3 regions of the Actinoplanes sp. NPDC051861 genome follow, and region 1 is predicted to be linked to each of the others. Evidence: riboswitches for the same ligand, from Rfam matches in the RefSeq annotation. Region 1 holds a riboswitch; each other region holds the start of a gene.
What was found. Region 1 has a riboswitch for S-adenosylmethionine ahead of AB0M02_RS25210 (aminotransferase class V-fold PLP-dependent enzyme). Riboswitches for the same ligand answer to the same signal wherever they lie in the genome.

Region 1 (9,737 bases):
GTACTCCTTGGGTCCGTGCTGCCCGTCCCCGCCCGGCCCGAAGATCACCGCGTTGACGCCACGCGCGGAGTAGAACCGGCCGTCCGCCGAGCCGTGCTTGCGCAGCAGTGACCCGTCGAAGCCCACCGACTCGGCGGCCTCCTGCAGAAGTCGCACCTCCCGGCACGACGGGTCGGCGTGGTGCGGCGCCCCCATCGCGTCGAGGTGGACCGACACGCCCGGCCCCGCGATCTCACCGAGCCGATCGAACAGGTCGGCGTCGGAGGGGACGAACCGGATGTCGAGCCAGGCGGTCGCCGACGACGGCACCACGTTGAAGGCGGTGTTCCCCGTCTCGATCTTCGCCACGTTGACCGTTGTCGACCACACCTCCTCGGACGGCACCGGGAACCGCTCCATCAGACGCCGGACCGCTTCCAGGATCGTGAGCAGCGCGTTCGAGCCCAGCCACGGATATGCCGCATGCGCCGTGCGCCCCGTCGCGGTCAGCCGGACCTGCATGATCCCCTTGGACTCCGCCACGACCCGCAGGTTGCTCTGCTCGCCGATGACGACGAAGTCCGCGGTGACGCCCTGAGCGACCTGGTGCCCGGTCCCGTCGAAGCCGCCCACCTCCTCGTCGGTGACCAGCTGCAGCGCGAGAGGGTAGGGCAGCTTCGGCGCGAGGGAGCGGAACACCGCGGCCATGACCAGGGCGGCGCATTTCATGTCGTGGGCACCCCGGCCGTAGAGCAGGTCACCCTCGCGCCGGGCGGCGAACTGCGACGCCTCACCCGGCACCACGTCCAGGTGCGCGTTGAGGACGACCCGCGGCGACGGAGGGCCGATCAGCACGCTGGGCTTGCCGCCCGACGAGAACCGGCGCACCGGGAACCCCGGCCCCACCAGCCCGACCACGAGATCCAGGGCCCGCTGCAGATCGTCCGGGCGATCCGCGGTGGAACGAATCCCGATCAGCTCCACCGCCGCATCGACAAGTTCCTCCATCGGACCGAAGCTACAGCGGTTTCTTCTCTCCCGCCTCGACCGCGACCGGCAGCCGATTCCCGGCCGGCGGCAGCGGGCACGTCGCGAACTCCGTGTACGCGCACGGCAGGTTCGTGGCCCGGTTGAAGTCCAGCACCACGGCTCCGTCCGGAGCCGGGGGTGCGATGAACAGGCTGCGGTTCGCCGCGTACGTCGTCAGCCCCGACGTCTCGTCCGTGAACAGCACGAACAGCGACCCCGGCGCCCCGCCGTTGAACGCGATCAGCGAGTGCTCCTGCCCGCCGACCTCGAAGACCACCCGCCCCGGCGACTCGTAGACGTGCTCGATCCCCTCCGCCACCGACCCCACCGGCGTAGGCACCGGAACATCAAAAGCTACGAAATATCCGGAAACAACCCACTTTTCGGTGGCGGCATATGCGGGCGTCCCAGGGTAGGCCGCAAGCACCGGACTGGACGGATCCCGCGGCCGAACAACGTCATACCCGCCCCGCCGCGCGATCTCGATCTTCGTGCGAGAGCCGGCGTCCACGGTGATGTCACCACGCTCAGGAATCGGCGGGAACTGATGGGTGCCGGTGACCACCACCCCGTCGGCAACGAGCTGCTCACCGGAACCGAGCGCAACCGTCACCCGGTCGTCGACACTGCTCCACAACCCGGGCGCCCCGTCGAAACGCCGCGGCGAGGCATCCAGCCAATGCAGTCCGGTGATCGAGAGGAACCCGTGCGGGGAAGCGCGCCGCTGCTCGTGGCCGGCGTGCCACTCCTCCCACTCTTCCTGGAACCGAGAAGTCATGATCTCGACGATAAACCCTACTTGTTGCATGGGAAATACGGCTCTGCTACTGTCCTGGCTCAGGTCATGAGTGCCAGCACACAGCCCCGGCTTGCTGGCCGGCAACCCTTCCGTCTCGCGATGGGGTGCCCCGGGTGAGGACCGGGCCGTGTCGACCGACGCGGCAAGCGCGAGCACCGGAGACGCCATGAATCTCGACATCGTCGGCGACGATCTGAAGGTCACCCTCTCGCACGGTGAGGTCGTCCGTTTCGCCCACCTCGACTACGCGGCGTCGGCGCCGTGCGTGCGTGCCGCGGCGGACGCGGTCCAAGACTTGCTGCCGCGCTACGGCTCCGTTCATCGGGGCACAGGGGTACGAGCAAACGCCTCCACCCTCGCCTACGAGCTCGCTCGCGACGTGGTGGCCGAGTTCGTGGGTGCCGGTGAGGAACACGAGATCGTCTTCACCCGCAACACCACCGACGCGCTCAACCTGCTCGCCCGCTCCCTGCCGCCGGGCACCACCACGATCCTGTTCGACGGCGAGCACCACGCCAACCTGCTGCCCTGGCCGAACCAGCTGCGTCTGCCGACCCCGTCGTCGCCGCAGGAGGCGATCGCGGCACTCCACCAGGCGCTGAAAACGACGCGGCAGGCGGTCGTCACGATCACCGGCGCGAGCAACGTCACCGGCGAGGTCTGGCCGATCCGCGAGCTGGCCGACGTCGCGCACGCTTACGGCGTACGCATGATTGTCGATGCCGCTCAGCTGGCGCCGCACCACCCGGTCTCCCTCACCGAGCTGGGCGCCGACTACCTGGCCTTTTCCGGTCACAAGCTGTACGCCCCGTTCGGTGCCGGTGTCCTCGCCGGTCGCGCCGACTGGCTGGACGCCGCACCGCCCCACCTGGCCGGAGGCGGCGCCAGTGCCGTCGTCGGTGACCGCCCCGGCGAGATCACCTGGGCCACCGGACCGGCCCGTCACGAGGGCGGCACCCCCAACCTGCTCGGCGCCGTCGCCCTCGCCGCCGTCTGCGAGGCGCTCGCCACCGCCGACCGCGACGCCCTGCTCGCACACGAGGAGACCCTGCTCGCCCGGCTCCGCGACGGCCTGGCCACGGTTCCGGGCGCGACCGAGGTGAGCGTTTTCGGACCCGGCCACCCGCGCGTCGGCATCGTCTCGATCGCTCTGGACGGGCGCGACCCGGCGGAGATCGCCGGCGTCCTCGGCCGTGATCACGGCGTGGGAGTGCGGGCCGGCCAGTTCTGCGCCCACCCCCTGGTTCGCCGGCTGACCGATTCCGCCCAGACCGGGACGTGCGGTGCGGGAACGCCCGGCCTGCTGCGCGCCAGCTTCGGCCTCGGCAGCACCGCGGACGACGTGGACCGGCTGCTCGCCGGGCTGCGCGCGGCACTTCGCACCTGAGCCGCTACCCGGGAGATCCTGACCCGATCGGGCCGCGGGCCGATCCTGCTGGACGTGGTGACGTGGATGGCACGGCTCCGCGACCGGCTACCGGCCGGCGGCGGGCTGCGTGACGAGGACTGGGCGGGCCGGCATCGGCTGCTGACGGTGCTTCTCGCCGTGGTCATGGTCATCCTGACCGTCTTCGGGGCGTTGCAGGGCGACGAGGCGGCGTACGCGCTGCTGCTGACCGACGGCCTGGTGCTGCCGGCCCTGGCGGCCGCGGTCCGGCTGCGCAACCGGCGGCTGCGCTCGGTGAGCGTGGCCCTCGGGTTCACCGTGGCCTGCGGCGGCTTCGTCGCGCTCTGCGGCGGCCTCACCGAGTCGCACTTCAGCTTCTTCATCGTGGTGGCCGCGCTCGCGCTCTACCGCGACTGGGCCCCGTTCGGCGCGTTCCTGGTCGCCACCACCCTGCACCACGGCGTCTTCGGCACGCTGGTCAGCGACCACACCTACGACCACAACTCGGCCATGGCCCACCCGCTGGTCTGGGCCCTGCTGCACGGCGCCGCGGTGCTGTTCGCCGCCGGTTTCCAGGTGATCCAGTGGGGCCTCACCGAGGCCGAGGAGAAGCGCGCGCAGGAGAACCTGCAGGAGAGCCAGGCCCAGCTCAGCGTCGCCTTCGACGAGACGCCGGTGCCGATGGCCATGATCGCCCCGGACGGTCTGCTGCTGCGCACCAACGCCGCCTACCGGGAGTGGCTGGGGCTGCCGCACGAGCTGCCGGCCGGCTTCACGGTCCAGCAGCTGCCGATCGTCCCGGTCGACAACGAGGGCGCGGACCTGCTGCACACGCTCACCGAGTACACCGAGCCGGTCACGCTGACCCGCCAGTACCGGCGCGCCGCCGACGGCTCGCTCATGTGGGTGCAGATCCACAGCACCGGCCTCTACGACCGGCGCGGCCGCCTCCAGCTGATCTTCGTGCACTGCCTGGACGTCACGGCGACCCGTGACCACGAGGCCGAACTGCGCCGCCAGGTGCGCCACGACTCGCTCACCGGGCTGCTGTCGCGCAAGGCCTTCGAGAACGACCTGGCGCTGCTGCTGTCGGAGAACCCGGAGCCGGTCAGCGTCATCTACCTGGACGTCGACCGGTTCAAGTCGATCAACGACGGTTCGGGGCACACCACCGGGGACGACGTGTTGCGCGCGCTCGCCGTACGCCTGACCCAGGTCGTCCCGGCCGGCGCCCTGATCGCCCGGCTCGGCGGCGACGAGTTCGTCGTCGCCCTGCCCGGCCCGGCCGGCACCGGCCTGCGGGTCGGCAACAGCATCCTCGCCGCCCTGGCCGAGCCCCTGCGTTTCGGCGACGGTGAGCTGCCCGTCTCCGTCAGCCTCGGTGTCACCACCGCGTTCGGCGACGCCTCCACGGACGACGTCGTGCTCGCCGCCGACACCGCCATGTACGCCGCCAAGCGCGGCGGCGGCAACCGCCTGCAGGTCTTCACCGACGACCTGCGGGTGCCGGTGCAGGAGCGGATCGCCGCCGAGGCCCGCCTGCGCCGCGCGCTCGCCGACGACCCGCGCCGCAGCCTGCCGCTCTGGTTCCAGCCGGTGGTCTCCACCGTCACCGGCCAGATCGTCGGCGCCGAGGCCCTGGTCCGGATGCGTTCCCCCGAGGGCGACATCCTTGGCCCCGGCCAGTTCATCGGCGCCGCCGAGGAGACCGGCCTGATCGTCCCGCTCGGCGAGCACGTGCTGCGCTCCGCCGTCGACCACCTGCTGCACTGGTCGGACCGGCTCGGCTACGTCTCGGTCAACGTCAGCCCCCGCCAGCTCGCCGAGCCGGAGTTCGTGCCGATGGTGGCCGGGATCCTCGCCGCCCTGCCGTACTTCGACCCGTCCCGCCTGGTCCTGGAGATCACCGAGACCGCGCTGCTGTCGTCCACGGTCGACGTCAGCGAGCGGCTCGCCGCGCTCAAGCAACTCGGCGTACGGATCGCCCTCGACGACTTCGGCACCGGATACAGCTCGCTGACCTGGCTCAAGTCGCTGCCCGCCGACATCGTGAAGCTGGACCGCTCGTTCGTGGCCGGTCTCGCCGACGACCCGCGCAAGTCCTCGATCATCTCGGCGGTGCTGTGGCTGGCCCGCTCACTGGGCATGTCCACGATCGCCGAGGGCGTCGAGGAGTTCGCCGACTGGTCAGCGCTGCAGGCGGCCGGCTGCCCGGCCGTGCAGGGCTACTTCTTCAGCAAGCCGCTGCCCGGCGCGGAGTTCGACCGGATGCTGCGCGACGGCAAGATGATCATCTCCTCCGGGGGAGTTCACCTGAACGAAACCACCGGGACGGTCCTGGCCGGTTAGAGTCCGGCCATCCTCGAAAACGTTGATCCCTTCATCGGCACCGCGGCAACCGATCTCCCCAGAGCTCACGGTCTCGCCGCCACCTGGTGGTGGCCGAAGCCTCAGGTGGGCAACACCCACCCGGGCGCCACCTCGCCCCTCGGCATGGTCTCCGCCTGTGCGTACTCGGGTGCCTATCCGACCGGTTACGGCCGGTACGCCAAGAACACCGAGGGTGTGCCGGAGGAGATGTTCCCCCGGCTGCAGGCCTCCGGGTTCACCCACTTCCAGCAGTCCGGCACGGGCGCGATCCGCAAGTACTACAACTATGTGCGGGTCACCCCGATGGTGCAGCCCCTCGACGACCTCGGGCAGTCATGGCCGCTCGAGGACGAGCGGGCCGAGGCCGGCTACTACGCGGCCAACCTGGACACCGGGGTGCGCTGCGAGATCACCGTGGGGGAGAAGGTCGCGGTGCACCGCTTCACCTTCCCCGACCACCAGAGCGCCCGGGTCGTGATCGACCTGTCCTGCGGCGGCCTCGGCATCGACCTGGGCCGGACCGTCCCGCTGCGCGCCCAGGCCGAGAGCATGGGGCACGGCCGGGCGCAGGGCACGGTGGTCATGGAGGGCGTACCGCTCTCGGTCTACCTCGAGGTGGACAGCCCGAACTGGCGGCAGATGCTCTGGTACGACCGGCGGCTGATCCCCGGCGGTACCCGGCTCGACTTCGACAGCATCCGGAACACCACGCTGCGCCCGTTCGGCATGATCTTCATGGGCCCGGTGCGGGCCGGGGAGACCATCGAGGTCCGGCTCGGCTTCTCGCTGCGCGGCTGCGACCAGGCCCGGGCGAACCTGGAACGCGAGTGCGGCGTCGGGCAGGGGACCGCGTTCGAGCACGTACGCGGGCGCACCCAGTCCCGCTGGCGCGACTACCTGAGCCGGGTCCAGGTGGACGGCGGCACCCCCGCGCGACGCACGGTCATGGCGACCGCGATGTACCACTCGCTGATCAAGCCGTGCATCGCCGACGACGAGAGCCCGTTCTGGCCCAACTCCGGCCCGTACGCCTTCGACATCTGCACCATGTGGGACATCTACAAGACGCAGTTGCCGCTGCTCTCGGCGATCGCGCCGGGCCGTTTCGGCGACCTGCTCGAATCGCTGATCCGGGTGTGCGAGGAGGAGGGCAACTTCCCGATCGGCTACCGGATGGCCCGCGGCGCCGACCGGTTCTTCCGCCAGGCCAGCGCGCTCGCGCACACCGCACTCGCCGACGCGCACGCGCTGAACCGGCCGGGCATCGACTGGACCTGGGCGCTCGTGCACATGGTGGACGATCTGCGCCGCCTGTACGGCGAGGACTTCTGGGAGCACGGCGTCGTGCATCCGATCACGCACACGCTGGATCTCGCGTACGCGCACCACTGCACCGCCCAGCTGGCCCGCGCCCTCAACGACCACCGCCTCGCCGCCGATCTGGAACGCCGCAGCCGCGACTGGGTGAACGCGTTCGACCCGGCCACCGGACTGCTGCGAGACTCGGAGTTCTACGAGGGCGGCAAGTGGAACTACTCGTTCCGGCTGCTGCACGACATGGCCTCCCGGATCGACCTGGCCGGAGGCGACGACGCGTTCCTCGGCCGGCTCGACCGGTTCTTCGGCTACGGCGCCGAACCGGTGAAGCAGCCCGGCCGGTGCCCGCAGCCCGAGGAGATGGCCGCCGGGTACGCCCTCAACCGTTTCGAAGGCCTGAACAACGAACCCGACATGGAGGCACCCTGGGCATACCACTACGCGGGACGTCCCGACCGTACGGCCGAGGTCGTGCACGCCGCACTGACCTGGCAGTTCGGCACGGGGCCGGGCGGGCTCCCGGGCAACGACGACTCCGGCGGGCTCAGCGCCTGGTACGTGTGGGCGTCGCTCGGCCTGTTCCCGGTCGCCGGGCAGAACCTGTTCCTGGTCAATGCGCCGGCCTTCGCCAACGCGTCGCTGCAGGTCGAGGGCGGTGAGTTCATCATCGAGACCAGCGGCCACCGGGAGACCCCGATCGGCGTCGACGGCGTCGACCGTACGCCGGCCCCCCAGTACGTTCAGTCCGCCACCCTCAACGGCAGGCCGCTGAACACCACACACCTCAACGCGGCCGACGTCCATAACGGCGGGCGGCTGCATCTGCGGCTCGGTCCCGAACCCTCCACCTGGGGTCACACCTCCCGGCCGCCTTCCCTCTCACACCCCCACCCGAAGGAAGTCCGATGAGCCGACCGACCCGCCGTCTCGTCATCGCGGTACGCGCCGACCCGGTCATCTGCGGTCATTCCGGTGAGGCCCGCAACCTCGCCGAGGTGGCGCTGACCCGGGGCTTCGACGATGTCCGGTTGCTCACCTGGCCGATTCCCGCCCTGCAGGCCGCCGGCCTGCCGCTCAAACCCCTCGACCGGCTGCTCCCGTACAGCCCCGGCATCACCGTGGAGCGGCCCGAGGCGGTCGGCGACTACCGGGTCCCGGACGGCCGTCACCTGGCCGGGCTCACCGGCCGCCTGGTCGAGCTGCTCGCCGAGCCGGTGCCCACCGTCTGCCTCTCCATGTACCTGGTGCCGCACACCCAGGTGATCAACGACGCGGTCACCGCGGCCCGCGCCGCCGGATTCGCACCGCAGGTGCGCACGATCGCCAAGGCGGTCGGCTCGGACGTCACCAACGTGATCCGCTCCTGCCTGCGCGAGGGCCGCTTCGGCGCCGCGACCGTGCTGCTCACGACGTTCCTCGCCAGTGACGAGGTGGTCGCGGTCTCCGAGTACACCCGCGACGAGATCATCGCCTCGGCTCTCGAGGTGGACGCGAACTGCGGCACCAGTTTCGCCGAGGAGTGCCGGCGCCGGGTCACCGTCAGTTACCCGCCGATCGACTCGTCGGCGTTCCTCGATCTCGACCCCGCCGCGGTGGACGCCGCCCTGGCCAAGCGTGGCCTGGAACGCGACAAGTACATCCTGTTCCTCTCGCGGGTGGCCCGGGCCAAGGGGATCTACGACCTGGTCATCGCGTACGGGCAGATGCGCTGCCGGGACGACGTGAAGCTGGTGGTCGCCGGCACCGGCCCGGCCCTTGAACACGTGCGGGCGATGGCCAAGGAGGACGACCGGATCGTCTTCCTCAGCGATGTGGACGACGACGAGAAGCCGCTGCTCATGGCGGGCTGTGCGGCGTACGCCCTGCCCACCAAGCCGGAGCCGGACTTCGTGGAGACCTTCGGCATCGCGCTCGCCGAGAAGGCGCTGGCCGGGGGAGGGCCGATCATCACCACGCTGACCGGCGGCACCGGCGAGGCGGTGGGCGACGCCGCGGTCATCGTCGAGGCGGGCGACATCGGCGCCCTGGCCGACGCGATCGACCGGGTGGTCCTGGACATGAGCGGCGAGGAGCGCAAGGACCTGGAGAAACGCGCGCGGGCGCATGCGATGGCTTTCGACCGCGGCGCGGTCTTCGACCAACTTCTGCCTTCATAGCGTACGGGAGAAGCGGCCGCCCCCGGGTCCTCCGAGGACGGCCGCCTCACCCCCGTCAGATCTTGCCGTCGTCGACGAGCTTCTGCAGGCTCGCGTAACCCTCGTTGACGCCGACCTCCATGCCGCTCTTCAGCCACGCGTCGCGCCCCTCGAAGCTGTTGGTGAGCGACTCGGCGTGCAGCCGGGTCCGGCCGTCGCCGAGGTCCTCGAACCAGATCGTCTCCAGCGAGACACCCTCGGGCATGCCCTCCCAGGTGAACGTCTGCACGATCTTGTTCTCGCCGACCTCGTGGAAGCAGCCGTGGAACGCGAACTCGTCGCCACCGCGCGCCGCGATGTAGCGCCAGCTCCCACCGGTCCGCGCGTCCCAATAATCGATCTTGTTCTCGAGCGAGTCCGGCCCGATCCACAGCTTGAACAGGTCGGGATCGGTGTGTGCCCGCATGAGCTGTTCCGGGGTCGCGGTGAAGTCGCGGGTGATCCGGATGGCCGGCACCTTGGGGTCGGCGGCAATGGTGGCTTCGGTGATCTCGGTCATTTCGGCTGCTCTCCTCGTTCGTCGTTGCGCTTCTTCTCGTCGTCTCTCATGCCGGCCAGCAAGGCGTCCAAGCGGGTGTACCGCTCCTCGGCCCGGCGCCGGTAGCGCTCGATCCACGCGTCCATCTCGTCGAAGACCTCCGTCTCCAGGTGGACCCGACGC
Region 2 (9,737 bases), on a different contig from region 1:
CATGATCACCATCCTCGCCGGTACGCCACGAGCTTGACCGACGACGAGGCGAGCGCGGCCAGCACGAACGCCAGGTAGAGCGCGTGGGCGATCCAGAACTGATCCACCCGCGCCATGGCCATCGCAAGCGGCACCACAGCGGCGATGCTCATGACATAGAACCCGACGAACTCCCCCCGCGTGTTGATCGCCCGATCCCGCTCATCGGTCCTGCCGTCATCCCCGCGCGAGGCCACAGCGGTCACGATCGCGAGAACGATCCCCACCCCGATCCCGACCCCGATCGACGCGAGCATCGGCTCGGCATAGTCGATCGTCGCCACGTCGGTGCTCGGCACCTGGGACAGAACACTCGCCAGGTAGGCGATCGGCACCACGGCACCGACCAGTGCGGAGATCCAGGTGCGCTTCTCTTCGGAGGACACGTCGCGCTCCCATGTATAAAAAGTTTGACATCTCGAAGGTAAAGCAGAGTCGACTCGATGTCAATAATCTTTTACCTTGAGGGGGTTGGGTCGCTCGGGAGAGGGAGGGGGGATCTGGTTCTTCTCGGCGATTCGGGGGTCGGGCGTGTTGCCTAGCGTGACTGGCGTGATGAAGACGCGCTCTCCTGTCGTTGTCGCGGGTTTGGTGGCGGCTGCTCTGGTGCTCACGTCCGGGCAGTACGGGTATCACCGTGACGAGTTGTACTTCCGGTTTCTCGGTCAGCATCCGGCGTGGGGGTACGTGGATCAGCCGCCCGGGACGCCGATGATCGCTCGGGCGGCGGTGTGGCTGTTCGGGGACACGCTGTGGGGGCTGCGCCTGCCGTCGGCGCTGGCGGTGGCGGCCGTGGCGATGCTGCTCGCGCTGATCGCCCGTGAGGTGGGCGCGGGCGCGGTGGGGCAGTCGCTCGCGGCGGTCGGGGCGGCGGGTACCGGTGTTCTGGTGGTGGGGCACGTGCTGACCACGGTCGCGTTCGACGCGGTGGTGTGGCTGGCGGTGCTGCTGTTCGCGGCGCGGGCGCTGCTGCGGGCGGATCCGCGATGGTGGGTCGGTGTCGGCGTCACGGCCGGCGTGGGCATGTGGAACAAGCTCCTGGTCGTGCTTCTGATCCTCGCGCTGCTGGCGGCACTGGCGGTGGCGGGGCCGAGGGAGGCGCTGCGGTCGCGGTGGCTGTGGATCGGGTTCGGGATCGGGGCGGTGATCGCGCTGCCGAACGCGATCTATCAGGTGGTCAACGACTTTCCGCAACTGTCCATGGCGGCGGCGCTCGCGGAGAACAAGGGTGACGAGGCGCGTGCTCTGCTCGTACCCTTTCAAATCGTCGCGATAGGCCTGCCCCTTTTTCCGGTGCTTGCGGCCGGCGTGGTTTGCCTGCTGCGCAGGCCGCAATTGCGGCCGATCCGTGCGTTCGCGGTGGCCTATCTGCTCCTCCTGCCGGTGCTGTTCGTGATGGCCGCACAGCCCTACTACGCCGCCGGTCTCGCCCTGGCCTGCTATGCGGTCGGCGCCGCGGTGACCGAGAACTGGGCGCGCAGCGTCCTCCGGCGCGTGCTGCTGGTGGCCGCTGTGGTGGTGAACGTGCTGCTGGCGGCGGCTTTCGCGCTGCCGGTGTTCCCGCTGGCGGTGCAGGAGACGATCGGGCTGGCCGAGATGAATCAGGTGAGCCGGGACCAGATCGGATGGCCGGAATACACGCGGCAGGTGGCCGAGATCGCCGCGACGGTGCCGGGTGCGGCCGTGATCACCAGCAATTACGGGGAGCACGGCGCGCTTCACCGATATGGGCCGGAGCTCGGCATGGATACCGGCCTCATCTTCAGCGGGCAGAACGAATTGCACCGCATCGCGCGGCCGGCGGACGGGACCGAAGTGGTGGTGCTGGTCGGTGTTCAGGCGCCGTCGATGTTCGATTCGTGCCGGGTGGAGGGGCGGCTGGATTCCGGCTGGGACATCGAGAACGAGGAGCAGGGCGTGCTGATCTCGGTCTGTCGCGGTCCGGTGAAGCCGTGGACGGAGCTGTGGCCGGCCTTCCAGCACTACGACTGACCCGGGCGCTGTCGCCTGAGTAGAACGTGTTCTATTCTCGGCGGCATGACATCGACGGTATCGACTGTTCGTGACCTGGCGCGGCGATCCCAGGCCGCGGCCGGCGCGAAGGACCGCGAGGCGTGGCTCGGGCTGTTCGCCGACGACGCGGTGGTGGAGGACCCCGTCGGCCCGTCACCGCTCTGCCCGGACGGCCGCGGGCATCGCGGTGCGGCGGCCATCGCCGCGTTCTACGACAGCGTGATCGGGCGGGTGGACGGGATGCGCTTCGAGATCGAGCGGTCCTATCTCTGCGGTGACGAGGTCGCGGACGTCGGCAGCATCCACATCACGCTGCCGGGAGGGCACGCCGCGCGGGTGTGCGGTGTCTTCACCTATCGCAGCGACGGTGCGGACCGGATCGCGGCCCTGCGGGCGTACTGGGAGTTCAGCAACCCTTCCTGAGCGTCCAGGCCATCCGCAGCTTGCGGGGTGTGCCGTTGAGCCGGCTCGGATCCCCGCCGGGCGGTGACACCGTCGCCGTCTCGACCGGGGCTGCCCCGCAGGCGCGATAGAACTGCTGCGCGGCCACGTTCTGCTCCAGCACCCAGAGGTACATTCCGGGCGCCGCCGCCCGCGCGGTGATCGCCGCGGTGGCGCGGTCCAGCAGCGCGGTGCCGATGCCGGTGCGCTGCCAGGCGGCGGCGACGTGCAGGTTGTCGACGAGGCTGCCCCACGCGGGATCGTCGTCGAACACGACATGGACGAAACCCGCCACCCGCCCGCCGACCTCGGCGACGACGGTCTCGGTGCCGGCCGGCGCGGCCAGCCTGGCGGACCAGACGGACCGGCGGTCGGCCGCGATGTCACCGTCGAGGAACGAGTCGGCGTAGGCACCCCGGTAGTGCCGGCGCCAGCTGGCCGTGTGGACGGCGGCGATCTCCTCGGCGTCTCGGGAGCCGGCGGCGCGGAACTCGGGCATGGGCGTCTCCTTGTCGCGGCTTGCCCGGCGCACCACGCGCCGGGCCCGGTCCTCACCCGGAGCACCCCGCCCACGATCGGAGGGTTGCCGGCCAGCAAGCCGGGGCTTCGCGCTGGCACTCATGACCGGCCCGAATCCTACCCGCCGCGGTTACTCGCTGAACTCGGTGACGGAGAGCGCCCGTTCCAGCAGCCCGGCGGCCAGGTCGTCACCGCGGATCACGAAGCTGCCGTAGTAGTACTCGCCGTCCACGGGAAAGCGGGCGAGCGATACCCACTCCCGCGTCAGCCGGTGCTTCTCCCTGTCCACTGCGGAATACCACTGCGCCACCGGGACGACGATCTCGCCGGCCTTCTCGCGCCCCGCGAGGGTCTGCTCGGCGATGCTCGTGATCACCTCGTCGTCGGCGTAGCCGCCGACGTAGGCGCTGGGGAGCCCGTCGCCGCGCGGCCAGAGCTCGTCGGCCAGGGCACTCAGTTCGTCCAGGTGCGGCACGTCGCTGATCAGCTGCTCCTGGAAGGGGGAGAGGTCGTCGTCCTCCAGGTCCTCCTCGGTCGGGAACCACGGGGGCAGCTCGGCGACGAGTGTGGCGCCGAGCGCGGTCGAATCCCCGGTGATCTCGATGCCGGCGGGTGTGTGGAGGACTCTCGCGGACCCGCCGGCCAGATGGTCCTTCTCGTGGTCGAGGAAGAAGAGCAGGGATCCGCCGGCGGGCAGGGCGAGGCCGTCGACCGCCGGCAGCGCCGCACAGTCGACGGCGAAGACGAACGGCAACGGGCTGCCGTCGGTGTCCGGCCAGTCCACGCCGTCCGGTAGCTGAGGGGAACCACCGAACCGGCCGACCGGTGCGCCGGCGGGGCTTCCGCTCAGGCGGATCGACAGGCGGAGGTGCTCGGCGAAGACGTCGATCTCGTCGTCCGGGACGTCCAGCGCGAGCGCGGCACCGCGAAATCGCCCTTGATGATCCATAGCGGAGCATGATGCCACGATGGATTACTGGCGGCACGTCCTGATCGAGCGGATCGGGGACATCGGTAAGTACTTCTGTGGGGTTTGCAAGCGTGGGTGGGTGCTGGAGTGCGTCGTGGTGATGAGCGGGACGAGGTTGTGGGTCTGCGAGGAGTGTGACCACGTCTGGCTCAGCGCGGAGGAGAGTCGTCTGCGGCCGCGTCTCGAGAACCTTCAGCAGATCGTCGAGCCGGCGGACGGGACGCTGGCGGACCTCGTGGTGGGCGGGTGGGAGCAGCTCAGGCTTGCTGTCGACGTAGATTAGCGCAGCAGGCCGGAGTCGTGCAGGTGGGTGAAGATGATGTCGTCGACGGGGGAGACGCGGGTGCGGTCGGCCAGGGTGAGCCAGGCGATCTCGGCGATCTCGTTCGCCGGGGTCAGTTCGCCGGTGAACCGGGCGGTGTAGCAGGTCATCCGGACGGTGACTCCGCTGCGGTGGCCGTGTGCCTGGGCCTCGAACGTCCCGACGTGTTCGGCGGTTGAGGGCTCGATGTCGACCGAGAGTTCCTCACGGATCTCCCGCACCAGGGTGCCGAGGTCGGACTCGCCGGGCTCGCGCTTGCCGCCGGGCAGGTAGTAGACGTCCTTGCCGTGCGACCGGGTGCTCAGCACACGACCTTCCCGCAGAAGGATCCAGGCGATCTTGTCAATCGGTGACGGCACCGCGCGAGTCTAGCGGCGCGTCAGGGCGGAGGCAGGTAGGTCGCCCGTACCGTGAGCGGCGGGCTCGGTGCCGACTCGAGGCCGGCCGCGTCGACGGCGACGACGGTGTACTCGTGGGTGGTGGCCGCGCCCACCGGCAGGGTCAGGGAGGTGCCGCTGGTCTCGCCCACCGGGGTGGCGCCCTCGTACACCCGGTAGGTGCCGGCTGATCCGGACCAGGACAGGGTCACCTCCGCGCCGGACGGCCAGGTCGTGTGGACGTTGCCGGTCAACGCCAGGCCGGCGGGTGCCTCCGGGCGCGAGACCGGGCCTGCGGGGGTGGTCACCGCGGTGCGCCGGCTGCGGGGAGTCTCTCCGCAGGCCTGAAGAACAGCCAGGACACGGTACGCGTGACCCGACGCCGACGGCAGCCCGCTGAGCACGATGTGCGGGTATCGCGTGGTCGCGACCTCCACGTCCCGATCGAACACGGTGTACGAGGAGGCAGCCGCCTCCACGCTCCAGGACAGACGCACCGAACCGGGTGACAGGGCGGTCGCCTCGTTGACGACGGGCCGGGGCGGTTCGCTCATGCAGTCCGCGGTCGCGGCGGTGACCGCGGAGCTGTGCGCGGACTCGTTGCCGGCCGAGTCCAGGGCCGCGACGGTGAACCGGTGCCGGGTGGCGTGGTGCAGGCGGTCCACGGTGACGGCCGACGCGGCCGTGACGGCGACCAGCGTCGCGCCGTCGTAGATCGCGTACCGGGCCGGCGGCGATCCGGCCGGCGCACTCCATGCCAGGCCGACGGTGGTGTCGGTCTGGCCGGTCACGGTCAGGCCGGAGGGTGCCGATGGCGGGGTGGCGCTGCCAGCGGTGGTCGTGGCGGTGAGCGAGGCCACCTGGACGGCGCCGCCACCGTCGATGTGGCAGCGATTCGTGCGGTACAGCGTCACCTGATGCGCCGATCCGGGTGCCAGGCCGCCGATGCGGGCACCGGTCGCCGCGGTCCAGCCGAGGCTTTGCCCGTCGAGCCTCAGCTCCAGGTCGCCGCCGAGCGGGTGCCGCGCCCAGCTGACGCTGATCGCCGTTGCGGTGGTGCCGGTGATCGAGATCGGGACGGCGGAGATCGGCATGCACTCCGGGTTGTAGCCGTACAGCCAGGATCGGCCGGTGACCGGGGCGGTGCGCGCCGATTCCCGGCCACGGCGGTCGACGGCCGACACGGTGTAGTTGTGTGACGACCCGAAGGGCACCTCAAGAGAGGCGGTGGTGGTGCTTACGCGCGCCACCACGGTGTCGTCCTCGTACACCCGGAACGACGTCGCCGGGGATCCGACCCGCGGCTGTTCCCAGGCGAGGGAGACACCGGTGCCGATCGTGCTCGCCCAGAGCCCGGCGGGTGTGGCCGGCCCCGGTGGCGCGGCGGCGGCCGGCGGGGCAGCACTCGCGACGACGACCGCGGCGGCGATCAGGACAGCACCACGACGGCGAAGCGATCGGCTCACGAGCATCCCTCCGATAGCAAACACATCGATGACAATCGAACGATTGCGGCCGCGGTGCTGTCAACCGGGAGGGCTCATCGTGCGAAGAGGGCATCGGCGAAGCGGGTCCAGTGGTGCCACATGTCGATGGCGGGGTTGCGGAGCCAGTTGAGCTGGAGGCCGTCCATGTAGGCGTAGATCTCGATGGCGGCCTCCTCGCCGCTGCCGGGGAAACGGGTCTCCAGCAGGGTGGCCATGGCGGTGATGCTGTCGCGCAGGCGGGCAGCGAAGTACTGGTGTGCGGGGTGTGCGGGATCCAGGGCCTCGGCGGCCAGGACGGTGTAGAGGCGGACTATCTCGGGTTGGCCGATGTTGCGGCGGACGATGGCGTCGAGGGCGGCGCGGGCGTCGGGGGGTGCGGCGGCCAGGGCGGCGGAGTCGCGGGTGTCGCGGAGGGTCAGGACGTCGAGGAGCAGCTGTTCCTTGGACCCGACGTGGTGCAGGACGCCGGCGCGGGTCAGGCCGGTGGCCTCGGCCAGGGCTTTGATGGAGAAGCGGTGGTAGCCGATGCGGGCGATCAGCGCGGTGGCCTCGGTGACGAGCTGGCCGCGCCGGGCGTCGGCGGTGAGGCGTACCCGTCTTGTGGTCATCGCCAAGGATCGTAGACTCTGCACTACCTACACTAGTGTCAGTAAGGGGACGGGATGACGGCCTTCGGGGAAGCGGTGGAGCGGGTGCGCGCGGGTGCGGACCTCGCCGCGCAGACGGAAGGGCTACTGGGTCAGCTCACCACCGAGGAGAAGCTGTGGCTGCTGGACGGCGACGACGAGTTCTGGCCGGGCATGGCGGAGATGACGGTCGCGTACAACACCAGGCCGATCGTGATGGGCGCGGTCGACCGGCTCGGCATCCCCGGACTGCGCTTCAGCGACGGGCCGCGCGGTGTGGTGATGGGTGCGTCGACGGCGTTTCCGGTGTCGATGGCACGCGGCGCGACGTGGGACACCGGCTTGGAGGAGCGCGTCGGGCTGGCGATCGGCCGGGAGATGCGCGCCCAGGGCGCGAATTTCTTCGGCGGGGTGTGCATCAATCTGCCGCGGCATCCGGCCTGGGGGCGGATTCAGGAGACGTACGGGGAGGAGCCGCTGCTTCTCGGTGAGTTCGGCGCCGCGCTCGTCCGGGGTGTGCGGCGCAACGCGATGGCGGTGGCCAAGCACTACGCGCTCAACAGCATGGAGAACGCCCGCTTCAAGGTTGACGTGACGGCGGACGAGGCCACGCTGCACGAGGTCTACCTGCCGCACTTCCGCCGGGTCGTGGAGGAGGGCGTCGACGGGATCATGACGGCCTACAACTCGGTGAACGGCGAGTGGGCCGGCCAGAACGCGGAGCTGATGGAGGGCATCCTGCGCGGGCGCTGGGGGTTCACCGGCGTGACCGTTTCGGACTTCATCTTCGGGTTGCGGGACGCCGGTGGCTCGCTGCGGGCCGGGCTCGACGTCGAGGAGCCGTTCCGCCAGCAGCGGGCGTTGCGGCTGCCCGGGGAGCTGGAGGCCGGCACGGTCACGATCGAGCACGTGGACCGGGCGGCGCGGCGGATCCTGGCCACACAGCTCGCCCATCACGCGAGTGACCTGGAGCCGCAACCGGGTGCGGAGGTCGTCTTCAGCGCCGAGCACCGTGAGCTGGCGCGGGAGGTGTCGCGCCGGTCGATCGTGCTGCTCAAGAACGAGGGTGGGCTGCTCCCGCTGAACGCGGAGTCGTTGCGGTCGGTGGCGGTGGTCGGACGTCTCGCCGCGATGCCGAACACCGGCGACCACGGGTCGTCTAACGTGCGCTCCCCGGAGGTCGTGACCGCTGTCGACGGGCTGCGAGCCGTGCTTTCCTCCGTACATCTGGATCTTGTGGAAAAAGACGATGCGCAAGCCGCGGCAGAGGCGGCGCGCAACGCGGACGCCGCGATCGTGGTGGTCGGGTACACGGCTGCTGACGAGGGTGAGTATCTCGGTGCGGACGCGATGGCGGCGCCCGGTGTGACGGAGTGCTTCCCGCCGCTGCCGGAGGGCGCGCCGGCGCTGAACCTGGAGCAGGACGGGCTGGGTGCGACGGCGGGAGGTGACCGGGCGAGCCTGCGGCTCCGTCCGATCGACGTCGAGATCATCGAGGCGGTGGCGGCGGTCAACCCGCGCACGATCGTGGTGATCGTGACGGCCGGCGCGGTGATCACCGAGGAGTGGCGGGACCGGGTGCCGGCGGTGCTGGTGGGCTGGTACGGCGGTGTCGAGGGAGGCAACGCGCTCGCGGACGTCCTGCTCGGTGAAGCGGACGCGGCGGGGCGGCTGCCGTACTCGATCCCGGTCAGCGAGGAGCATCTGCCGTTCTTCGACCGTGACGCGGCGAGCATCGTGTACGACCGGTGGCACGGGCAGCGGCTGCTCGACCGTGACGGGCACCGGGCGGCGTTCCCGCTGGGGTTCGGGCTGTCCTACACGACGTTCGCGCTGGGTGGGCTGTCGGTGAAGCCGGTCTCGGGCGAGGGTTTCGAGGCGACGGTCAGCGTGACGAACACGGGGGAGCGGGCCGGGCGGCACGTGGTGCAGCTCTACGGACTGGCCGGCGCGCCGGACTTCCCGGCGCGGGTGCTGCTCGGGTTCGAGCCGGTCTCACTCGCCGCTGGGGAGTCGGCTGACGTGGTGGTCCGTGGGTCGACGCGACCGCTGCAGCGGTGGGTGGACGGCGGGTTCGTGCCGGCGGCTCGGCGGGTGGTGGTCGAGGCCGCGGCGTTCTCCGGCGACCCGGAGGCGGTGACCGCGGCACTCGACCTGTGACGGTGGTTCAGCGTTCCTGGCGGGACATCCACTGCCAGATGTGGGTGCCGTCGATCGACGGGTCGTTGCGGGCGACGTAGATCCAGGACCAGTGGCCGGGGAACTGGTGGCCCTCCCAGACGACGTGGTCGTAGAGGGTCATCAGGGAACCGGGGATCAGGTCGTGGGCGTGCACGGTGTTGGCCTGCGGGTTCACGGTGGTGTCGTCGAGTGAGGTGACCAGCCAGGTCGGGGTGTCGATCGCGGCGAGTTCGGCGTCGGTGATCAGGTTGGTGACCACGCCGCAGATCGGCACCGAGGAGGCGAACGTCTCCGGGTAGACCGAGGTCATCTTCATGCTCATGTAACCGCCGTTGCTGCAGCCGACGACCGAGATGCGGTCGGTGTCGACGCGGTGGCGGCGGACCAGGTCGCGGATGATCTCGTGGATCAGCGGGGCGAAGCGCGGGCCGTCCAGCATCCACGCGGAGAAACTCTGCGGTGCGACGACGTAGGCGCCGCCGAAGATCCGCTGGGCGTCGCGAGTGGCGAAGCCGAGCGCGCCGCGGTTGGCGCGCAGGGTTGTCTCGTTGTCGTAGTAGCCGTCCGGGAGCGACGCGCCCTCGCCGCCGCCGTGCAGCCAGACGACCAGCGGGCGCCGGCCGCCGCGGTGGTCCGGTGAGAACACCCGGTACTTCATGCCCGAGCGCGAGGTGTGATAGCTGAACGCGTCGACCTCGCGGTTGACCAGGCGGCCCTGTTCGAAGCCCGTGATCGTGACCGGCCGGCCGCCGTGCAGCAGGA
Region 3 (9,737 bases), on a different contig from region 1:
CGGTGTCCCGTCGCCAACTGGCGTTCCCTCGGCCGGGCCGTCCGGCGGCCCGGCGCCCAGCTCCTCCGCCGGTCCGACAGCACCCTCAGCCGGCCCGACGTCCCCCGGCGGCCCGGCTTCCCCCGGCGGCCCGACGTCACCCGGCGGCCCGGCCGGGCCCTCCTCCGGCCCGAGCTCGCCCGGCAGCCCTCGCCCGACCCCCGCCGTCCCCGACAGGGCCGCGGCGACCGACCCCGGCGCCCCGGTGGCCGTCCCGCTCCCGGCCACCGACCTCGCCGGCCGCCCGGTGTCCGTGGTCGCCGTGGGCATGCCCGCCAACGGCACTGTCAAGCTCAATGCCGACGGGACCGTCACCTACACCCCGAATCCCGGTTTCAGCGGCACCGACAGCTTCACCTACACCGTGATCGACGCCAACGGAAACGTCGCACAGGGCACCATCGTCGTCGAGGTCGGCGCGGCTTCACCGTCCCCGACGGTCTCGCCCACCGCGCCCCCGGCCCCGGCTCCAACACCGCCCCCGCCGGGCCACCTCCCGACGACCGGCCAGAACCTCATGGCCGTCCTGCGAATCGGCGCCCTCGCCATCGCCGCCGGCATAGCCCTGCACTGGGCCGCCGGAATCCGCCGCCGCCCCTGAAAGCCGCCGTCCTCGACAGCCGATGCCCCCTGAAAGCCGCCCTGAGAAAGCGCCTCAAGCCCGCGCCTCCCGAAGACGGCCCCGGAAACGCCGGAAGGGCGGGCCGCCGAAGCGACCCGCCCTCCCGAAAGACTGGACTCAGAAGTCCATGTCACCGCCGCCCGGGGCACCGGCCGGAGCCGGGGACTTCTCGGGCTTGTCGGCCACGACGGCCTCGGTGGTGAGGAACAGCGCGGCGATCGACGCGGCGTTCTGCAGCGCCGAGCGGGTGACCTTGGCCGGGTCGATGATGCCCGCGGCCAGAAGGTCCACGTACTCACCGTTCGCGGCGTTCAGGCCGTGACCCGGCTCGAGGTTGCGCACCTTCTCCACCACGACGCCGCCCTCGAGGCCGGCGTTCACGGCGATCTGACGCAGCGGGGCGTCGAGCGCGACCTTGACGATGTTGGCACCGGTGGCCTCGTCGCCGGAGAGGTCCAGCTTGTCGAACGCGGTCTTGCCGGCCTGCACGAGAGCGACGCCACCACCGGGGACGATGCCCTCCTCGACGGCCGCCTTCGCGTTGCGAACGGCGTCCTCGATGCGGTGCTTGCGCTCCTTCAGCTCGACCTCGGTGGCCGCGCCGACCTTGATGACCGCAACACCGCCGGCCAGCTTGGCCAGACGCTCCTGCAGCTTCTCACGGTCGTAGTCGGAGTCCGAGCGCTCGATCTCGGCGCGGATCTGGTTGACCCGGCCCTGGATCTGCTCGCCGTTGCCGGCACCGTCGACGACGGTGGTCTCGTCCTTGGTGATGACGACCTTGCGGGCCTGGCCCAGCAGGCTCAGGTCGGCGGCGTCGAGCTTGAGGCCGACCTCCTCGCTGATGACGGCGCCACCGGTCAGGATGGCGATGTCCTCCAGCATGGCCTTGCGGCGGTCACCGAAGCCCGGGGCCTTGACGGCGACGGACTTGAAGGTGCCACGGACCTTGTTCACGACCAGGGTGGCCAGGGCCTCGCCCTCGACGTCCTCGGCGATGATCACCAGCGGCTTGCCCGACTGCATGACCTTCTCGAGGACCGGGAGCAGGTCCTTGACCGCGGAGATCTTGCTGTTCGCGATCAGGATGTAGGGGTCGTCGAAGACGGCCTCCATGCGCTCGGCGTCCGTCATGAAGTACGCCGAGATGTAGCCCTTGTCGAAGCGCATGCCCTCGGTGAGCTCGAGCTCGAGGCCGAAGGTGTTGCTCTCCTCGACGGTGATGACGCCTTCCTTGCCGACCTTGTCCATGGCCTCGGCGATGATCTCGCCAACCGTGGAGTCACCGGCGGAGATGGAGGCGGTGGAGGCGATCTGCTCCTTGGTCTCCACGTCCTTGGCGATCTGCGAGAGACCCTCGGAGACACTCGCCACAGCGGCCTCGATGCCCCGCTTCAGGGCCATCGGGTTCGCGCCCGCGGCGACGTTGCGCAGGCCCTCACGGACCAGAGCCTGGGCCAGGACGGTCGCGGTCGTCGTGCCGTCACCGGCGACGTCGTCCGTCTTCTTCGCGACCTCCTTGACCAGCTCAGCGCCGATCTTCTCGTACGAGTCCTCGAGCTCGATCTCCTTGGCGATGGATACACCATCGTTGGTGATCGTGGGGGCGCCCCACTTCTTCTCGAGAACCACGTTGCGGCCCTTGGGGCCGAGCGTCACCTTGACCGCGTCGGCGAGCTGGTTCATGCCCCGCTCGAGGCCCCGACGAGCCTCCTCGTCGAATGCGATGATCTTGGCCATACGGCGTTGTCCTCCCGGACATCCGCGGCGCCGGGCCTGTTCGGCCCCGCTCTCCGCACGTTGAGGAACGTCTGCGGACGTCACCACCTGGCGATGTGACGTCCTCAGGCCGAGCCGGATAGCCCGCGACGACCGGCTCCGTGCCCCGGCGCCGATGGCAGCGCCGCGACCGGAACCCCACCGTCCCGACCTGTTGGCACTCACTAGCCGCGAGTGCCAAACACCTGTTTAGCACTCCCGGGTGGCGAGTGCAAGAAAACCCATCTTCCCGCGAAACCGATGCACAGGCCCGGGTTTCCGACCAAAGATCTTGATGCGCAGCTCACGACCGGTTTACGTCATCCGGGTTGCCGCACGTCACACCGGGCGGTATGGAGTACGGCATGGAGAACTGGACAGTTCGACGGGTCACCCCCGCCGACGCGGGGCGGATGCGCGCCCTGCGCCTGGAGATGCTCGCCGACAGTCCGCTCGCCTTCCTGGAGACGCTGGCGCAGGCGGCCGCCCGCCCGCACGAGAGCTACCGGCAGCGGATCACCCAGTCCGCCACCGGCCCGGACACCGCCCAGTTCATCGCCGACCCCGGCGGCCCGCTGATCGGCCACGCCGGCGGCACCACGCTCCCCGACGAACCGGGCTGCACGGTGATCTTCGCTGTCTACCTCACGCCCGCCTACCGCGGCGGCAAGGTGCTGGGCGAGCTGATCGACGCGGTGGCCGACTGGTCCGCGGCGGCCGGGCGCACCGAGCTGATGCTGGAGGTGGTGGTCGGCAACGATCGCGCCGTCCGGGCGTACGAAAAATTGGGTTTTCTCGACACCGGCGACCGGCTGCCGCACCCGACCGTGCCGGCGCTGTCCGAACTGCGGATGCGGAGGCGGATCTGAGATGAAGCCGGCGGTCCGGAGCGTGCTCACCGCGGTCAACGGAACCACCGCGGCCGGACTCCTGCTGGCCTGGATCACCGGCGCCAAGGTCCGGCGCGGGCGCGACGGGGTGCTGATCGCCGAGGGCTACAAACTGCGCATGCCGCCGGCGTCCTGCTTCACGGTCGGCTCGGTGATCCTGACGAAACGGACCGCGGAGTGGCTGCTGGCCGAGGAGCGCAGCGCGCTGCTGGCCCACGAGAGCCGCCACGCCGGGCAGTACGCCGTCCTGGGGCCGCTGTTCTGGCCCGCGTACTGGCTCGCGTGCGGCTGGTCGATCTCGGTGTCCCGGTCCTTCGGCGCCCGCAACGTCTTCGAGCGCCGGGCCGGCCTGCGCGACGGCGGATATCCCGAGGACCTGCCGCTGCGCCCATGGGTGAACCGCGCCCTGCGAAGGCGCTGAACAGGAGATTTGGTCGGGAGGACGGACGCACAGTGCCTCCGCGTGGGTCAGCACTGGGTCGTTGGGTCCCTCGGAGATTGTCGCCAATGTCCAGGTGAGGGGCCTCGTACGGCGTCACGTCCTCCCGCAGAGAGCATATTGCCGATCCGGAGATCGGAGTGCAAGTCCTCGGAGGAGGGAATATTCGACAACCGGCAGATGTCCGGTTACTGACAGCTATCCCAGCAGGCCAGCCTCGCGTGCGCCGCGCAGCGACGGCTTGATGGTGTGGGTCGGTCCAACCTGGCCGGCGACCGCGTCGAGCGTCTTCAGACCCTCGCCGGTGTTGTAGACGACGGTCTCCTTGGCCGGGTCGAGCCTGCCGCTCGCGACGAGCTTCTTGAGCACCGCCACGGTCGTGCCCCCGGCCGTCTCGGCGAAGATGCCGGTGGTCTCGGCGAGCAGCCGGATGCCCTCCCGGATCTCCTCGTCGTTCGCGTAGTCCATCCAGCCGCCGGTCCGCTTGACGGCCTCGATCGCGTACGGCCCGGCGGCCGGGTCGCCGATGTTCAGCGACTTGGCGATGCCGGTCGGCTTCACCGGCGTGATCACGTCGGTGTCGGCGTGCAGCGCCGTGGCGATCGGGTTGCAGCCCTCGGACTGCGCGCCGAAGACCGCCCAGCCGCCCTCCGGGGCCTCGGCCAGTCCGATCTCGACCAGCTCGGAGAACGCCTTGTCCACCTTGGTCAGCAGCTCACCCGAGGCCATCGGGATGACCACCTGCGCCGGGATCCGCCAGCCAAGCTGTTCGGCCACCTCGTAACCCAGGGTCTTCGAACCCTCGGCGTAGAACGGCCGCACGTTCACGTTGACGAACGCGGTGTCCTCGAACTCGTCGGTCTCCACGAGCTCGCTGCACAGCCGGTTCACGTCGTCGTAGGAGCCCTCGATCGCCACCAGGTCCCCGCCGTACACCGCGGTGGTGATGATCTTGCCCGGCTCCAGGTCGGCCGGGATGAACACGATGCTCGGCACACCGGCACGGGCGGCGTGTGCGGCCACCGAGTTCGCCAGGTTGCCGGTGGAGGCGCAGGAGAAGCGGTTGAAGCCCAGCTGCTTGGCCGCGGTCAGCGCGACCGAGACGACCCGGTCCTTGAAGGAGTGGGTCGGGTTCTGCGAGTCGTCCTTCACCCACAGCGGCGCCCGCAGACCGATCGCGGCGGCCAGCTGGGGCGCACTCACCAGCGGGGTCAGCCCGGGGTCGAGGGTCACCCGCGCGGCTGGGTCCTGCCCGGCGGGCAGCAGCGCCGCGTAACGCCAGATGTTCTGCGGACCCGCCTCGATCTGGGCCCGGGTCACCCGCGCGAGCGCCGCCTCGTCATAGGCGACCTCGAGCGGGCCGAAACACTCGTAACAGGCGTGCTGCGCGGCCAGCGGGTACTGCGCACCGCAGGCGCGACAGATCAGGCCCGTGGCGGGCGACTCGGTGGCAGTGGGTGCGCTGACGGTAGACGTCATCGAGGGGTTCCTCTCATCTTTCCCCGCGGCGACCTGCCGAAACGGGGACGGAATTAGCACCTGCCACGCTTGGTCTCTCCCTCGAGACATGCGTAGTGGTTGCCGGGGCGTCAACGGGCCGTATCCCTCAGCCCCTCTGGATGAGGTATTCAGTTGTTTCCAACACCTTACGACGGCGCTCGCCCGATGCCACCACGGTTTCCCGATGTGTGAGCGTGTTCATCAAGGATCAAATTCAAGAGCTTGCTGTCGTAGCGGGGTGGGGCGTACAGACCGCTGCTCCCGCCGAGGGCCGCGCGGCGGCGAGCTGGCCGCTGACGCGTCCAAAACACTCACCCCCACCCGGCAACCTGCGTAAGTGGTCACCCCCACCCCAACCCCAACCCGGTTCCGTGTCGACTTACGCCCCGCCACGCACCCCAACTCCACACACCAAGCCCACACAACATTGCGTGTGAAGTTCGGCCCCCCTGCGCACCCCAACTCCACACGCTGGGTGGGGGTTGGCGGGTTAGAGGGTGGCTCGGCAGGCCAGCTGGGTGGCGACCTGGCGGTAGCCGAGACGAGTGTTCACCGCGAGCATCGGGAGGTTGGACTCGTCGTTCGCGGTGTAGGCGGTGGTGGCTCCGGCCTCGGCGGCCCGGCGCAGGGCCACGGTCTTCACCAGGCGAGCCAGTCCACGGCCCCGCCAGGACGGGACGGTGGCCGTCATGTCGGACCACACGCGCGCGCCGTCCCGGGTCAACAGGGAGAACGAAACGATCTCGGAGCCGGAGGAGCCGGAGAGGGCGACGGTGCTCGCGTCCCGGTCGAGGTCCGGTTCCTCCCAAATGTCGTATCGCCACGTTTCGTAGGCCGCCGGCTGTGGGGGCGAGTCGCCGGGCTCGTCGGTGGCCGCCGCGACGTCAGCGGCATAGAGCGCGTGCTCGTCGACCTCACGCAGAGAAACAAGCCGCACGCCGGGCGATGACATCTCCGACTGGTTGAAACCGTGCAGGTCAAGCACCGCATATCGCAGATCTCGGGTGGGCTGGAAGCCGTGGCGGCGGGCGAAGCCGAGGGAGTCCGGTGTGACGGTGGCGGCGACCCCTTCCACGCCGATCGCGTGCAGGTGGCCGGTCACCACGCCCAGGAGGGCTGTGCCGATGCCCCGGCGGCGGTGGGAAGGGTGGACGTGCAGCAGGGAGATCTGGCCGAGGCCGTCGGCGGAGCGCGGGTTGCGGTAGGCCGCGGCCCAGCCGACCACGGCACCGTCGCGGCACGCCACGAAGCCGGCCCAGCCCACACCGGTCGACGGCAGTGAGCTGATCATGCGGCGGGTGGAGTGCTCACCGCGTACCAAATAGGGATAGACCGTCGCACGCAGGGTGACCACCGCTGGGGCGTCGGCGGGAAGCGCCGGCCGAATGTCCGTCAGGACGTGATGTCCTTCCTGGTGAATCGGTAGAAGGCGAGGCCCCAGAAAATCGTGGCGAACACGACCGCGGAGATGGCGCCCTTCGCCAGATCCTCGCCCTGCACCGGTGTGGAGAGCAAGCCCCGCCAGGCGTCGGCGTAGTGGGTCGGCAGGAAGTTGCGGATGGCGCCGAGCGCGGTGATCTGGTCCAGGATGCTGGACAGGATCCAGAGCATCACGGCGCCGCCGACGGCACCCAGCGCGGCGTCGGTGAGTACCGAGAGCAGGAACGCGAGGCCGGCCACCACGAGCAGCACGACGGCGAGGTATGCCACGATGCCGAGCAGCCGCAGGATGCCCTCGGCGGGCGGGATCTCGGCGGCGATGGTGCTGCCCAGCGGTCCCCAGCCGTAACGGACCGTGCCGATCAGCAGGCCCGTGCCGACCAGCGTGAAGAGGGCCACGAGCGAGTATCCGGCCGCGACGATCAGCTTCACGCCGAGCAGCCGGGCCCGGGGCACCGGCACCGCCAGCAGGTAACGCAGGCTGCCCCAACTCGCCTCGCTGGCCACCGTGTCGCCGAAGAACAGCGCGACGACCACGACCAGGAGGAATCCGGCGGAGACGGCGAGGCAGAAGAGCGCGAAGTTCAGACCGCCCGAGGTGGCCAGGTCGGCGATGCTGCTGAACGCGCCACCACCGTCGCCGTCCTCGTCGGCGTTCCCGTCGCCGCCGAACTCGAACGCCACCAGGATGATCAGCGGCAGCAGGACCATGAAGCCGAGTGCCAGCTGGGTACGCCGCCGGGACGCCTGGCGCCGCACCTCGGCCCAGAGCGGCAGGGTACGCGAGGCCTTGTAGCCGGCCGCTGCCTCCACGGTGGTGCTCATCGGTCCCCACTCCCTCGCGAGTTGTCGCCGACCAGGGCCAGGAACGCGTCCTCGAGACGCCGTCGCGGCACCAGCCGGTCCACCCCGATGCCCGCCTCGACCAGCGACGCGACCACCTCGGAGCGGGCGGTCCCGTTCATGTCGACGATCAGGCCGGAGGCGCCGTCCGGGGTCACCGAGCGCACGCCCAGGTCGGACAGCACCCGGGTGGCGGCCGGTACGTCGGAGACGTCCAGCTGCACCGACGGCGACTCCCCGACGATCTCCTCGACCGGGCCGGACGCGACGATCCGGCCCTTGTTGACCACCACGGCGTGTGTGCAGGTCTGCTCCACCTCGGCGAGCAGGTGGCTGGAGACCAGGACAGCACGGCCGTCGGTCGCGTACCGCTGCAGCACCCGGCGCATCTCGGCGATCTGCGGCGGGTCCAGGCCGTCCGTCGGCTCGTCGAGCACCAGCAGTTCGGGAAGGCCGAGCATGGCCTGCGCGATAGCGAGCCGCTGCCGCATGCCGTGGCTGTACTTGCGGGTCTTGCGGTGCACCGAGTCGCCCAGCCCGGCGATCTCCAGTGCCTCCTCGAAGCGAGCGTCCTCCCACGGCCGGCCGGTGGCCTGCCAATACGCACGCAGATTCTGCTCGCCGGTCAGGTGCGGCAGGAAGCCCGGTCCCTCGACCAGCGCGCCGACCCGGGACAGGATCGGTGCGCCGGGGACCAGCCGGTGCCCGAAGACGTAGATCTCACCGGCGGTCGGTGTGGTCAGGCCCATCAGCACCCGCAGCGTGGTGGTCTTGCCAGCGCCGTTGGGGCCGAGCAGGCCGACGACCTGACCGCGCTGCACGGTGAAGCCGATCTCCTGCACCGCCACGAACCCGTCCCCGTACGCCTTGCGCAGCCCGTTGACCACGAGGGGCGTGTCCGCGTATTCCTCGGTCACCGCGCGCTCCTGCCTCCGGTGCCGCCCGCGCAGCACCAGGATCAGAACCAGCAGGCCGAGCAGGATGGCGCCGACGACGCCGGCCAGCACGTACCACCAGATCACCGCCGGGTTCGCGATCGGCGTGCCGACCAGCGTCGGGAGCGTGAGCTGCGGCTCCACCGCGACGGTGTAGGTGGCCGGCTGCGCCGGGGTGAGGAAGGCCTGGTCGGAGGTGGCCACCGCGACCCGCAGTGTGTGTCCCGCGTCGAGACGCCGCACGATCGCGGGCAGGGTGACCGTCACGGCCGTCGCCTCGTCGATCGTCTTCGGCAGCCCGGTGAGCCGGACCGGCGCGACCAGGCCCGCGCTGAGCGTGGCGGCGCCGTTCTGGTCGACGTCGTAGAGCTTCACAAAGACCACGGCCTCACCGGTCGGCGAGGCGACCCTGAGCCGCAGCGTGGGCGAGCCGGCCACCTCGACCGCCTCGGTGAGCGGTGCCGAGCTGAACGAGGCGAACTGGCCCGGCACGTCCATCGCCACGCCACCGCTGAGCAGCGAGCTGAGCCGGCCACCGATGCCGGGCAGCGAGCTGAGCGCGCCCGGGTTGCCGTTGGGCGGGTTGGCGATCGGCTGCGCCGATCCCTCGAGCGAGACCTGGGTGCTTCCGGTTCCGGCGATTCCGGGGTACGCGTCCGCGCTGTACCCGTTCGTCACGAGCCCTCGGTCGAGGGCGCTGAACCCGGCCACCCGTGACCAGGTGAAGCTGTCGCTCGGCCGGCTGCCCTCGCCGGCCACGTAGTGATCGAGCCACTGCAGCGTGAGGAACTTGACCCGGTCGGAGTCGGAGTCCGGCCCGGCACCGCCGTCGTGGCCGCCGGTGAACCAGGCGACCCGCACCGGGGTGCCGGTCGCGGCGATGCCCCTGGCGTTCGCGTCGGCCTCGGAGAGCGGGAAGAGCGAGTCGACCGCACCCTGGACCAGCAGGGTGGGCGCCTTGATCTTGTCGAGGACGGCCGCCGGGCTGGACGTCCGGAGCAGGTCGAGGGTGCTCTGGTCGGGGATGCCGGTGGTGGCCATCTGCAGGTACGCGGCGCACACGTCGGCGGCGAACCGCCCGCACGCCGGGTCAAGAGCGGGCGCGCCCGCGCCGTTGCCGGGCTGATCCTGTCCTCCGCCGGCGAGCCCGGCCTGGCTGAGAGCGCCCTCGGTCGCCGCGGTGCCGTTGCCGAAGAACAGCCCGGCCCACGACTTCTTGAACACGCCGACCGCGTCGGTGGCGGCGGACTGCGGCAGGAACGCGGTGCTCA

Region 2: it holds a riboswitch for S-adenosylmethionine, as region 1 does, so the genes downstream of both, AB0M02_RS32330 (GNAT family N-acetyltransferase) here and AB0M02_RS25210 (aminotransferase class V-fold PLP-dependent enzyme) in region 1, are expected to answer to the same signal.
Region 3: it holds a riboswitch for S-adenosylmethionine, as region 1 does, so the genes downstream of both, thrC (threonine synthase) here and AB0M02_RS25210 (aminotransferase class V-fold PLP-dependent enzyme) in region 1, are expected to answer to the same signal.

What each region holds. Positions count from the first base shown of each region.
Region 1 covers NZ_JBFAYE010000010.1:52,309-62,045, forward strand. Annotated here, with positions in the region: gene AB0M02_RS25200 (M20/M25/M40 family metallo-hydrolase) at 1-987, opposite strand, end outside; gene AB0M02_RS25205 (DUF1684 domain-containing protein) at 998-1,786, opposite strand; SAM riboswitch class IV at 1,849-1,962, shown strand; gene AB0M02_RS25210 (aminotransferase class V-fold PLP-dependent enzyme) at 1,974-3,194, shown strand; gene AB0M02_RS25215 (EAL domain-containing protein) at 3,261-5,543, shown strand; gene AB0M02_RS25220 (glycoside hydrolase domain-containing protein) at 5,577-7,790, shown strand; gene AB0M02_RS25225 (glycosyltransferase) at 7,787-9,037, shown strand; gene AB0M02_RS25230 (SRPBCC domain-containing protein) at 9,093-9,575, opposite strand; gene AB0M02_RS25235 (metalloregulator ArsR/SmtB family transcription factor) at 9,572-9,737, opposite strand, start outside.
Region 2 covers NZ_JBFAYE010000016.1:32,693-42,429, forward strand. Annotated here, with positions in the region: gene AB0M02_RS32310 (helix-turn-helix transcriptional regulator) at 1-3, opposite strand, end outside; gene AB0M02_RS32315 (hypothetical protein) at 6-425, opposite strand; gene AB0M02_RS32320 (glycosyltransferase family 39 protein) at 595-2,031, shown strand; gene AB0M02_RS32325 (nuclear transport factor 2 family protein) at 2,077-2,475, shown strand; gene AB0M02_RS32330 (GNAT family N-acetyltransferase) at 2,459-2,992, opposite strand; SAM riboswitch class IV at 3,004-3,119, opposite strand; gene AB0M02_RS32335 (DUF1963 domain-containing protein) at 3,143-3,961, opposite strand; gene AB0M02_RS32340 (hypothetical protein) at 3,981-4,265, shown strand; gene AB0M02_RS32345 (NUDIX domain-containing protein) at 4,262-4,663, opposite strand; gene AB0M02_RS32350 (hypothetical protein) at 4,684-6,147, opposite strand; gene AB0M02_RS32355 (helix-turn-helix domain-containing protein) at 6,222-6,776, opposite strand; gene AB0M02_RS32360 (glycoside hydrolase family 3 C-terminal domain-containing protein) at 6,831-8,954, shown strand; gene AB0M02_RS32365 (PHB depolymerase family esterase) at 8,962-9,737, opposite strand, start outside.
Region 3 covers NZ_JBFAYE010000001.1:117,929-127,665, reverse strand. Annotated here, with positions in the region: gene AB0M02_RS00700 (Ig-like domain-containing protein) at 1-640, shown strand, start outside; gene groL (chaperonin GroEL) at 779-2,401, opposite strand; gene AB0M02_RS00690 (GNAT family N-acetyltransferase) at 2,785-3,288, shown strand; gene AB0M02_RS00685 (hypothetical protein) at 3,290-3,730, shown strand; gene thrC (threonine synthase) at 3,947-5,227, opposite strand; SAM riboswitch class I at 5,238-5,374, opposite strand; gene AB0M02_RS00675 (GNAT family N-acetyltransferase) at 5,739-6,602, opposite strand; gene AB0M02_RS00670 (ABC transporter permease subunit) at 6,641-7,513, opposite strand; gene AB0M02_RS00665 (alpha/beta fold hydrolase) at 7,510-9,737, opposite strand, start outside.